DNA from 3 places in the Ferdinandcohnia sp. FSL W7-1320 genome. Region 1 is predicted to be linked to each of the others. Evidence: riboswitches for the same ligand, from Rfam matches in the RefSeq annotation. Region 1 holds a riboswitch; each other region holds the start of a gene.
What was found. A riboswitch is a leader RNA that binds a small molecule or an ion and turns the genes downstream of it on or off. The one in region 1 is predicted to bind S-adenosylmethionine.
Positions count from the first base shown of each region.

Region 2: it holds a riboswitch for S-adenosylmethionine, as region 1 does, so the genes downstream of both, NST91_RS21885 (DUF2292 domain-containing protein) here and NST91_RS25315 (aliphatic sulfonate ABC transporter substrate-binding protein) in region 1, are expected to answer to the same signal.
Region 3: it holds a riboswitch for S-adenosylmethionine, as region 1 does, so the genes downstream of both, NST91_RS11250 (carboxymuconolactone decarboxylase family protein) here and NST91_RS25315 (aliphatic sulfonate ABC transporter substrate-binding protein) in region 1, are expected to answer to the same signal.

Region 1 is NZ_JBBPAM010000001.1:5,299,851-5,304,101, reverse strand. It holds gene NST91_RS25330 (IS110 family RNA-guided transposase) at 1-621, opposite strand, end outside; gene NST91_RS25325 (hypothetical protein) at 1,049-1,207, shown strand; gene NST91_RS25320 (DoxX family membrane protein) at 1,255-1,758, opposite strand; SAM riboswitch class I at 2,109-2,218, shown strand; gene NST91_RS25315 (aliphatic sulfonate ABC transporter substrate-binding protein) at 2,336-3,331, shown strand; gene NST91_RS25310 (ABC transporter permease subunit) at 3,382-4,212, shown strand; gene NST91_RS25305 (ABC transporter ATP-binding protein) at 4,232-4,251, shown strand, end outside.
Region 2 is NZ_JBBPAM010000001.1:4,492,018-4,496,268, reverse strand. It holds gene NST91_RS21895 (glycerate kinase family protein) at 1-445, opposite strand, end outside; gene NST91_RS21890 (hemerythrin domain-containing protein) at 1,027-1,536, shown strand; SAM riboswitch class I at 1,977-2,076, shown strand; gene NST91_RS21885 (DUF2292 domain-containing protein) at 2,398-2,571, shown strand; gene ssuE (NADPH-dependent FMN reductase) at 2,751-3,302, shown strand; gene NST91_RS21875 (LLM class flavin-dependent oxidoreductase) at 3,323-4,251, shown strand, end outside.
Region 3 is NZ_JBBPAM010000001.1:2,230,250-2,234,500, forward strand. It holds gene NST91_RS11240 (AraC family transcriptional regulator) at 1-214, shown strand, start outside; gene NST91_RS11245 (PAS domain S-box protein) at 358-1,974, shown strand; SAM riboswitch class I at 2,174-2,282, shown strand; gene NST91_RS11250 (carboxymuconolactone decarboxylase family protein) at 2,428-3,078, shown strand; gene NST91_RS11255 (response regulator transcription factor) at 3,319-4,005, shown strand; gene NST91_RS11260 (HAMP domain-containing sensor histidine kinase) at 3,980-4,251, shown strand, end outside.

The DNA of each region.
Region 1 (4,251 bases):
ATTCGCAAGTTCTTGAAGATCCATTGAGCTAATTTCATCTAAGCTATATTGTTCAAGAAATAGCTCTAACATGGCATTTCCAAAAACCGAACTATCCACTTCAGTCGTAAAGGAACTACACTTATAAAATAAGTGTTGCAGAAAATATTGCTTTTCTCGCGTTAGGTTATGAACGAGATGATATCTCATTCTTGTCAACCTTTGAAGAGCAATAAATTGTTCCTGCATGACCGCCGTTAGTGGAAGACGTCCAAACCGTAAGCGATCTGCAATAATCCAAGCATCGACTTGGTCTGTTTTATCCAGGTCAACATATGACTCTTTAAATTTTTTAATTAGTTTTGGATTAATAGTAAAGACTGTTGTTTTAAATTCTTTAAGAGATTCATCCTCGTGAAAAAACATAGCAGGATGCCAACTATAGACTGAAGTGGCCTCCATCCCGATTTGAATCTCGGAAATTGAGTTACTTTGGGCTATCTTGACAATCAGATCTTTCAGATAAGATGCCCCTGTCAAATTGTTGTCAACAGTGAGAGCAGTTAATGCTTTTCCTTCAAAATTCATGACACAAGCTTTCATATCTTGAGAGCTAACGTCTATTCCAACAAATAATTTCATGGTGGCTAACCTCCTTTCAATCTAGGATCAAGGGAAGGACTCTTCGGGATATCCCCAGTGTACTTGTCGGTCAATCACCCTCGCGTATTAGAACTCACTTTGGTCCATGAGCTGCCTGGAAGCTGCAACTTCCAGCATGGGCTGCCAAAGGGAACAGCCTGCGGGTTAGAAGTTCGAACAAGGACTGGGGAGACAGACTTTTGTAGTAGTCAAAGCTACAGGAGATGATAGAAATCCCCCAAACGATCCTAAGACCATTATCTAGGGACATCACGAAAAGTCCACCCTTTGGAAAACTTTTTCAGATGGTGGGGGGCTAGCCCCCCACTATCTGAACTAACATCTATAGAATTATCAAAGAACAATATTTTAATTGGAAATTACCTCGAAAGAGGACTATAAACTTACTATACGAGGAGGTTAAGTAATGAACCAAATAAAACGCTTATTCATGCTGTTATTATTAGCATTTCCGATGTTTTTCTTAGCGGGTTGTGGGGATGACGAAAGACCTGAGGAAGGCGAGGAAATTGAAGAGATTGAAGAGGAAGATGAAATCGGTGACGGCGAGATTGATGATGAGTAGAATATAAAAGGAGTTCTCCCAAAATCGGGTAGAACTCCTTTTTTTAGTTATGCAGTGGTTGTTGCTGTTTTAGTATCTTTTTTCACATGAATTCGTTTTGTTAAGAATGGTACTGCAAATCTATCTACACCGTAGTAGTATGTTGCAGCGCCTGCGAATAAGAGAATAACTGCTAATGTGTAAAGTACTGGGTTTGTGCTAACTGTTCCAGCAAGTAAGAAGTTTAGGTTCATGAATGCCCCTGCAATTAATGCTGGGATTGTTGCAGCACCTAAGATTAATCCAAGTCCAACTAGAACTTCTCCCCATGGAATGAGTACGTTAATTATATCAACGTTTGGAACGGCAAAGCCTTCTAGGAATGTTGCATACCAACCTGCCACTGCTGGGTGTTCGCCACCAGCCTTTGCAAGTGCTCCTTGGAGGAATCCACCTGCGTCAAATCCTCCAGTCAATTTATGAAAACCAGCTTCTAGCCATTGAATACCTAACCATACACGTAATACTGTCCAAATAACTGCCATTTTAGGTCCTTTTAAGAATGTTCTCATCTTAATCTCCCCTTTTATTTTATATTGTGAAACTATTCACAAGTTGTTATAAAAAAATATGATCGTTTTAGCTGCCAGCTTGGGTAGTTAGTTTGTGAAGTTTTTCACTAACTTTCTACACTCTTAATATACAATGGATTTTCAATTAAAGCAATGGGCTTCACAAATATGACACAAATGTTTTTTGATTGTATTTATAGTCTCAAAGTTAACGTTTTGTATAGGGAATGATTATAATCACCGAAAATTTTAATAAGGGAAAATTTTTCAAAAAGTGTTTGACTTTGGGTATTTTACACTCTATAATCCATTTATAAAGTAAAACTAGAACGTATTAATTTAATAAAGGACTCTTATCCAGAGCGGTGGAGGGACATGGCCCTACGAAACCCGGCAACCTTCAAGATTATTCTTGAAAAGGTGCTAATTCCATCAGGTAAAATTACCTGAAAGATAAGAGGAGGAAAAAAGCCCTCTTCTTACTAGAAGGGGGCTTTTTTCATCGTTAGGATATGCAAGTTAGAAGTTGTATTAGTACTATTCCTAGTTTTCCTATAAAAATACTGGAGGTACAGACATGAAGAAAATAAGCGTTATTTTTATTGCTGTATTACTGTTGATTGGAATTGCAGGTTGTTCGAATAGCACAAGTAAAGCGAGTCAAGGAAGTGAAAAACCTAAAAAAATCACATTAGATTATGCTTTTTATTCGCCTACGAGTCTTGTGTTAAAAGAGTTTGGGTGGGCTGAAGAAGCATTCAAAGAAGAGGGAATTAAGGTTGAATTTGTTCTAAGTCAAGGAAGTAATAAAGCATTGGAATTTTTAAATAGTGGAAGTGCGGATTTCAGTTCATCTGCAGGCGCAGCGGCTCTAATGGCAAAAGCAAAGGGTGCTCCAATTGAATCGGTGTATATTTACTCGAAGCCAGAGTGGACAGCATTGGTCGCAAATAAAGATTCAAAGATTCAAAATATAAGTGATTTAAAAGGAAAAAAGGTTGCTGCAACTATCGGAACAGACCCATATATTTTCCTATTACGCGCCCTTAATGAGGAAGGGTTAAGTCCATCAGATGTTGAAATCGTTAACCTCCAGCATGGAGATGGAGCGGCCGCGTTATCTTCTGGTCAGGTGGATGCATGGTCGGGGTTAGATCCTCATATGGCAAGAGTTGAATTAGAAACGGATGCGAACCTTTTTTACCGCAATGCAGATTTTAATACGTATGGAACCTTAAATGTGCGTTCTGAGTTTGCGGAAAAATATCCCAAGTACGTAGAAAAAGTCATTGAGGTCTACGAAAAGGCTCGTAAATGGGTTTTAGAAAATCCAGAGGAAACAGCGGAAATTTTGGCAAAGTCCGCAAATATTGATATTGAAGTTGCTAATAAACAATTAAATGAACGAAATGATTTTTCTAATCCTGTTCCTGGTGAAATACAAATTGAGGCATTAACCGAAGCAGGTAAGGTGCTTCAAGCGCAGGAAATCATCGGAAAAGATGTTAAATTGGATCAACTGGTTCAGGAATTGATTAATCCTACGTTTGCGGAAAACGTAATTAAACAATAGGGATTGTGCCTCTTTTAAAACGGCACTTCCTCGTGATAGGAGACGGTAAAATGAGCACAAAAGGCGGAGCGTTGACTAGACAAATTAAGGTGAAATCAAAGCGTGAGTTTGTATTATCAGGAAGTCTAAAAGTAGTTCTACTTGGGAGTATCATCCCGGCTATTTTAATCGTGGTTTGGCAATATTTAAGCCATATTGGTGTCCTTGAAGGTCATCTTATGCCGGCACCAACGGTTATCCTTGCGAAAATAATTGAATTTGCTGGAGATGGAAGTCTGTGGGGCCATATTGGGATTACGTTATATCGCATCTTTTTTGGGTTTCTCATTGGGGTAGTTGCTGCTGTTATATTTGGTTCATTGGTCGGCTATTTTAGAATTGCTGAACAGTTACTAGACCCGATGATTCAGGCTTTCCGTTCGATTCCGTCCCTTGCTTGGGTACCTCTTTTTATCTTGTGGATGGGGATTGCAGAACCATCAAAAATTACACTAATTGCGGTTGGGGTATTTTTTCCGGTTTATTTAAACATCGTGTCAGGCATACAGGGTGTTGACCGAAAGTTGATTGAGGTAGGGAAAATCTATAATTTTTCATCGTTTGAGTTAATTAGAAAGGTAATATTGCCTGCATCCCTTCCTTCTTTTCTAGTTGGAATCCGAAGTGGGCTTGGGCTAGGTTGGATGTTTGTCGTTGCAGCTGAATTAATGGGTGCTAGTCAGGGGATTGGATATTTGCTTGTTGTTGGCCAAAACTCCTATTCTCCTGAGACGGTCATCGCAAGCATCGTACTATTTGCGATTTTAGGTAAAATAACAGATTCCATTTTGAAGAAAACAGAGGAAAAAACTCTTCACTGGCAGGATAGCTTTGTGAAGTAGACCTGAAAGGATGAATTAGATGCTGGCAGTTCAAAATGT
Region 2 (4,251 bases), 810 kb from region 1:
GTGCCATCCCTGCACCTCCATCAGAAGTACCTGAATCTCCACAGCCAATTAAGATATGATCGACACCGAAATCAAGTGCAGCCATTATTAATTCTCCAACTCCATAGGTCGTAGTTCTTAACGGATTTCGTTGATTACGAGGCACTAGCTTCAACCCAGCTACGGCTGCCATTTCAATCACAGCGATACGTCTACCACTCTCTTCATAAAAGCCAAAATAACTACTGATTTTCTTCCCGACTGGTCCAGTTACCTTTTTATAAATTAAATCTCCACCTTTAATGCTAATAATAGTCTTTACAAATCCTTCCCCACCATCAACCATGGGGATTACTACAGGATCAATTGACGTATCAAAGCGCCTCACACCCCGTTCCATTGCCAAAGCAACTTCCTCTGCATCTAAACATTCCTTAAAACCCGAAGGCACAATAACAATCTTCATCTCAAAATCCTCCTATAAAACGTTGTTACCTAGTAATCTACAGTACAAAAATTAAAAGAGAATGAGAGAATTATGAGAAATCATTGAGCGACACAAATTTCGCGCCATACCAGGGACACAGGGACAGGTCCCGCGTCCCACTGTTTAAACCAGGTAATAGAAACATATGTTATTCCAAACGCGATTCAAGAACTACAAAGCAACTGAGAAAAAAGAAAGAAATAGTAATTCTTTGCTGAAGCTCATAATTGGCCTTCCGAGTGCTTGGAAGGTTTTTTATATGGCTGAATCTATGGATGGTTATGTACGATATATTGAGATATTTGTCCTAAATCCTTTAAACTCCGTCCGTTAAATCGCAAGTTTACTCCTATATCTACAAAACTTAGTCCTATATCGTAGAGACAACCTTTTCCGTTAGTTGATTGCCTACTTGGTTTATTATATCTATCATCATCAAGCATCATATAGGACATTGTTTGTGAGGGGATTCGACCTAGTGATTCCTATCACTAAAATTTTTGAGCAATTATCGTATGCTATAGGAAGGTGACATATGACTGGTGAAGGGGTGAAGTTGAATGTTGATAGAGGATCAAAATGTGAAGCTACTTAGTCCTCCGCTGCAAAAATTAAAGGATGAGCACGAGTCATTGAGGGCAATGATGAATCGTTTCTATGAGATCACGGAAGAAATAGAATACGAATCTGGTCCCAGAGTGCTTGAACTGTTTTCAGAATTATACAAGCAGATTTCATCATTTAATATTGAGCTTAATGCACATTCAAAACGTGAGGATGAAGGACTGTTCCCAATGATGGACCGTCGTCTTGGTGATAAAGACCAAACCATCGGTACAATGGAATATGAGCATCGTAAAGCGGAAAAGCATTTACGAGATTTCCTTGATGAGGCTGCTCTAGTGGGAAAGGATATGGATGAATATGATGCACAAACTATTACAGTTTACGCAGTCCAAGCGTACGCAACCTTAACACAGCACTTCGCGAAGGAAGAAAATATGCTTTTTCCATTGGCTGAGAGAATATTGTCCACTGAAGAAAAAGCTGAGCTCGAACGATTACTGTGAAATTAATAAAATATCATAAACGGCGACCGCGAATTATATAATGATTCGAGGTCTTTTTTTGTGGGTTTACACCAAATGGTATAATGCAGGTTTTTCCTGTGATTTCCAAAAGTCATGCAATAAGCAGCATTTATATTATGGATATTACCAGTTCTATCCAAAAATCATAAGAAAAAAAGCGTTTATGATATTTGTTTTTCAAAAAGTACCCAAAAGTCATATCAAAAGGAGCAATTTTAAATCAACTTTTTCCAAGTATATACAAAAGTCCTAGCATAAACATTTTTTAAAGGTGTATAAACAGCCTAATCCTTAGAAGAACGATAAACACTATGACAAAATAACTAAAATTTCTACCTTTTAAAAATTTTCACTGAAATCGATTGACAGAAACAAAAATTCCGTGTAATTTATATATCAACAACTAAATTACCATTTTATTCTTATCCAGAGAGGTGGAGGGACTGGCCCATCGAAGCCTCGGCAACAGACAATTGTACTGTGCCAATTCCAGCAAGCGTAAAGCTTGAAAGATAAGAAGAGCGTATGAAAATAATCACGTATGCCCTCTTCTTATTAGAAGAGGGCTTTTTTATTTTTATCAGTAAAAGTCATACTTCTACTGATAAAAATAAAGCCTCCGGCGGATGCCACGATTTTTCAAAGGAAGTTTTCGAGCAGTAAGATCAAAGACTAAGAACGCCACGTCTTGTGGCAACGTTTTTATGACCCACTTCCTTTGGGCCTAAAATCTGGCGCAAATACGCCAAGGCGCATTTGATTTTTTAGCCGCAGAACTGATTGCCATACTGGTCAACCAATGGCAATGAATCATATACATCTTGAACAAGGGGGAGTTGTATGGCGCAGCTTGATGAATCAAAGGTAAAGCATATTTTATCTACCTTGGAGAAATTGGATTTTGGATCTATTGTGATCACGGTTCACAATGGGGAAATTACCCAAATCGATGCAACAGAAAAGAAGCGTTTTTCCTTGCAAAAATCCACATCAACCCAAACTAAAACTAAGTAAATAACGTGCCGATTAGACGACTAAAGGCATCTTTATTTTCAAAGCGTCCAAAAAAGACGCTTTAGATAAAGATGCCTTTTTTATTCGTTTTTTTCTTGGAAAAGAGGGGATTCTTTACAAATAATCCGAAGTTAAACTCATTTAAATAAAAAAAAGACACAAGCGAAAGGATGATTAAAATGGGTGAAATCGTAATTTTATCAGGAAGTCCGTCTGAGAGTTCTAGAACGGATTTAGTCCTACAGTATGTTGGAAAAAAGCTGAAACAAGAGGGTTTCTCGGTCACATATGTATCTGTTAGAGATATTCCATTTGAGGACATTTTTAATCTGAGGTTTGATAGTCCTGCACTTAAGGATCTGACTTTACTCCTTCAAGGTGCTGAGGGAGTGATTGTAGGATCGCCCGTATACAAGGCAGCCTACACTGGGATTTTGAAGGCAGTACTAGATTTGCTTCCCCAAGATGTGCTGTCGCAGAAAACAGTATTACCAATCATGACAGGTGGAAGCCCAGCCCACTTACTTGCGATTGAGTTCAGCCTCAAACCATTATTGGCTGCATTAAAGGGGCAAAGCCAACAAGGAGTGTACTTCCAAGATTGCCAAATCGATAAAACACAAGTAGTCAACCCAATAACGGACGAGAATGTGTTAGTGAGATTGAAAAAAGAGCTTTATTACTTTATTGAAACAGTAAATAAGAAAAAAGACTTTGCCTTGAAAAATTAATGGAAGAGGAGTTAATGAAAATGACGAAGAAAAGAATTTATTTAAATGCGTTTGATATGAATTGTGTGGGACATCAATCCCCAGGTCTATGGACACATCCAGAGGATCAATCCCATCGTTATAAAGACAGCGAGTATTGGATTGAACTCGCGAAGCTTTTAGAAAAGGGTAGATTCGATGCTATATTTCTAGCAGATGTACTAGGGCCATACGATGTGTATCAAGGTTCAAGAGATGCTGCAATCCGCCAAGGTACACAAACACCTGTCAATGATCCATCCCTTGTTGTACCGTTAATGTCAGCGGTGACGAAACATTTAGGATTTGGGGTTACTGCATCTGTTACTCATGAGCATCCATATACATTTGCTCGCAGGATGTCGACGCTCGATCATATTACAAAAGGGCGTGTAGGCTGGAATATTGTAACTTCATATTTAAAAAGTGCCGCTGTGAATATGGGCTTGGAAGATCAGATTAAACACGATGAGCGCTATGATATTGCCGATGAATACTTAGAAGTCTGCTATAAATTATGGGAAGGAAGTTGGGAGGATGATGCAGTTTTACTAGACAAACAGAATCGAATTTTTGCAGATCCAAGTAAGGTTCACGATATCAATCATGAAGGTAAGTATTATAAGGTTCCAGGTGCTCACCTTTGCGAACCTTCTCCACAACGAACACCAGTCCTTTACCAAGCCGGAACTTCTAGTAAGGGGCGGGCTTTTGCTGGTAAACATGCGGAATTAATTTTTATTGGGGCACCGACTAAAAATGCAGCTAAGCATTCCGTCAAGAAACTACGTGAAGAAGCAATCAAGGCTGGCAGAGCACCAGATGAAATAAAAATACTTGCTTGTATTACTCCAATCGTTGGTCAAACAGCAGAAGAAGCACAAGATAAATACAATGAGTATCAAAAACACGTAAGCTATGAAGGGGCATT
Region 3 (4,251 bases), 3.1 Mb from region 1:
ACTTTTTAAAAAATACACTGGATGCAGTTTTATTGAATACTTGAACGCAATCCGTATAAATGAAGCAAAAAGATACTTAATACATACAAGCTTGAAAGTGAATCAAATTGCAGGAAAAGTGGGTTATTCCAATCATGTTCATTTTTGGCGAGTGTTTAAGAGGAATACAGGCATGTCCCCGAATCAATTTAGGATTCTAAAAGCAGAACGATAATCATCTTTAATTTCTTGATTTTGTTGAGCTACTAAAAATAAAAGCGTCAATAAGTTGCATAAAATAATTAAAACTAACGATAATATGGAATTGGTGGTATTATACGATAAGATAGAAATTTCATAGTAGAGGTAGTTTATTTAATGTTACATTTTATTAATCGGTTTGAACAAGCTTTTCATTATTCACCTATAGGCATGGCCTTGTTTTCACTAGAAGGGCAGTGTATAAAAACAAATCCAGCACTATCAAAGATTACTGGCTATTTAGAAGAGGAACTATTATCTCTTACCTTTCAACAGATTACACACCCGGATGATTTAGAAGAAGATCTTAGATTTGTGCAAGAACTAATAAAAGGTAAAAAAAGTTCTTATGAAATGGAAAAGAGATACTTTCATAAAAATGGAAATATAGTATGGGTTTTTCTTTCCGTTTCGATTTTTCAACAAGACGATAAAACGTTCTACCTAATTGCTCAAATTCTTGATATAACTGATAAAAAGAATTTACAGCTTAGTTTACTTGAGAGTGAAGAAAGGTTTCGTAACCTCTTAAATTATTCACCGGACCCTATCTTGGTATTTGATGGAGAGATTATCTTATACGCGAATGAGTCTGCAGCTAAACTAGTTGACACGTTTGCTGAAGATATGATTGGGGAGTCAATTATGAGATTTATTGATCCTAGCATGCATGAACTGATTCAAACTCGGAGCCAAGAAATTATCGATCAAAATAAGCAACTTCTTGATTTAGATTTGAAAATACGCAGTAAAAATGGCCGTATTGTTGATGCAGTTATATCGGCGGTTCCAATCTCTTATATGGAAAAAAGGGCTATTTTAGTTAGTTATCGTAATATTACGGAACGAAAAAAAATGGAACAGGCATTGAAAGAAAGTGAGGACCGTTATCGACAATTAGTCGATTATTCCCCATTGGGTATTTTAGTCCATCAAAAAGGTGTTATCCAATATGCCAACCCTGCAGCTTTGCAATTATTAGGAATCACAGATGAAAAATTGATAGAAGGTATTCCAATATATGATATTATTCACCCGGATTTTCGACTTATCGTATCAAGAAGGATTAAGAATATTGAAGACAATGGCATTTATGAACCAACCTTATATGAAAAATTCGTACGCATAGATGGTCAGGAGATTGATGTTGAAGTAAGTGGAATCCCAACTAAATTAAACGGTGAATCAGCTGTCCAAGTCGTGTTCTGGGATGTGACCGAGAAAAAGAAGGAAGAGGACTTAATCAGGTACCGTGCCTACCATGATACCTTAACAGATTTACCTAACCGCCTTAAATTCCATTTAGATTTAATGGAAGAGATTGAAAAGGATTCATTGTTTACCATTATGTATTTAGATTTGCATGGTCTTAAATCGGTTAACGATGAGTTTGGTCATCAAGCTGGTGATATGGTACTAATCAAAGTAACAGCCCGATTAACTGGAGTCCTTGGTTCTGTAGGTCTTGTTTATCGTATAGGTGGAGATGAATTTGCAATCGTACTTCCTGGTCGAAAAAATGATGAAGAAATAAGTGTGACTGCAAACAGTATAGCGAGGGTTATCCAGCAGCCCATCTACGTTTCAAATTCGATTGCTGAAATTTCAACAAGTATTGGAGTTGTCTTCTATCCAGAACATGGAGTAGACATGGAGTTACTTTTGCGTCATGCTGATTTGGCCATGTACCACGCAAAGAAAACAAAAACCTTATATAAAATCTATGATAGATAACAAGGGGGAGTTTTTAATCTCTGTAGTTTATCATTTAGATTGTATCGAAAAACGACATGTATATGTCGTTTTTCTTTGCTCATTATCTATTAAGTTCCGTTAGATATATTTTCGGAATAATTTGATATTTTAGTTGACAACCTCATGTGACTTCATGTACGCTAATATTGTTAAATATTACAAAAATAAAATACGACATCTCTTATCGAGAGTCGGGGGAGGAACCTGGTCCAGTGAACCCGCAGCAACCGTTACAAAGAATGTAACTAGGTGCTAATTCCAGCAAGCATTTGCTTGAAAGATGAGTGTGGGATACATATTGCCTCTTCCTCATCGGAAGGGGCTTTTACATTTTATTCACTGGAAATAAGGATATTTGATTTTAAGGTGAGTAAATTAATGTGAAAAGTTGTATTTTATTTGGTGAAAAAATTGCTAAGGGAGAGATTTACGATGAGTTTGTACAAAAAGGAATATTTCGGAAGACTACCAGAATTGAAAAAATATGCACCTGAAGCATTTCAATCATTTATAAAGTTTGATAGCCAAGCACTAGCTGCAGGCAAGCTTTCCGTAAAGCAAAAGGAATTGATTGCGGTTGCAGTAGCCCATATTACAGGTTGTCCTTATTGCATTGATTTACATGTTGGGAATGCAAAGAAGAATGAGTCTTCTAGAGAAGAAGTAGCAGAGGCTATTTTTGTTGCAACAGCATTAAAGGCAGGTTCCGCTTTAGCACATGGTGTGAATGCACTCAATGCCTATGATGGAAATGGCGATGAAGATCTATATAAAGAGGCTTATTTTGCAAGACTAAAAGAATTTGCTGATTTAAATGGTGAGGCTTTTAAAGCATTTATTGATTTTGACACAAAATCTCTTAAGGCGAAAAACTTAACAGAAAAAGAGAAAGAGTTAATCGCGGTGGCGTGTGCGCACACAACAGGTTGCGCGTATTGCATTAACCTACATACGAAAAATGCCAAAAAAGCGGGTGCTGATTTAGAAGAAATCTCAGAAGCTATTTTCGTGGCAGTAGCATTAAAAGCAGGTTCTGCTTTGGCACACAGTGTAAATGCGCTTAATGCGTATGATGAGAAGTAATTAACCATATAAAACATAATCTTTTAATAGAAGGGGAACACAAACCTAACCAAAGGTCTGTGTTCTCTTTTTATTTTCCACCTATATTTTCATGATAGACTAGGATTTGCATCTCAAAATAATAAGAAAATCTTAAGATTTGCATGCAGTGTTTGTTAAGATTTGATTGATATCCTTTCCTTATAGTAAATTCTAAGGAGTTGATAGAAATGGTGAACACCACAAGTAGGAGTGAACGTTATGAATATATTGGTTTGTGACGATGATCAAGCCATCGTCGATGCGATTGGAATTTACTTAGAGAATGAAGGCTATACGGTTTGTAAAGCTTCTAATGGACTAGAAGCAATCGAGGTCATCAAAAGTCAGGAAATCCATCTTATTATCATGGATCTGATGATGCCCAAAATGGATGGAATGAGAGCAACTATGGAAATTCGGAAAGAAAACAATATTCCTTTAATCATGCTTTCTGCAAAATCAGAGGATCATGACAAAATATTAGGCCTAAATATTGGGGCAGATGATTACATGACGAAGCCTTTTAATCCGTTGGAACTTATTGCAAGAGTTAAATCCCAACTCAGAAGATATACAACTTTCGGTGGCCTTGATACGAGAACCAATATAGTTCAGACTGGGGGATTGATTATCGATGATGAAAGTAAAACGGTCACGGTCGATGGCGAGGAAGTCCATCTTACACCCGTGCAATATAAAATTGTAAGGCTTCTGACAGAAAACGCGGGAAGAGTATTTTCAATCGAGGAGATATATGAAAAGGTATGGAACGAACCCTCCTTTAACCCGGAAAATACCGTTACCGTTCATATACGAAAAATCAGAGAGAAAATCGAAATCAATCCGAAAGAACCAAAATATTTGAAGGTGGTGTGGGGTGTTGGATATAAAGTGGAAAAAATATAGCCACTCGATTATAACGAAAATCATTGTTTTTGTCATTGCGATCTTGTGTTTTACAGGAATAGCTCGAGCCGTTGTTGAAGTGGAGATTGTGAATGATGTTAATTTTAGCAGCGTAACCGAAGAGTATTACATAGAGAGCATGGCCTATGTAAAGGAAAGTGAAAGGTTGATTGGAGACCTCACAAGACTATTAGGGAAATATAAAAGTGAGGAACATATTTTAAGTGGCAATACCCTCACTCAGGA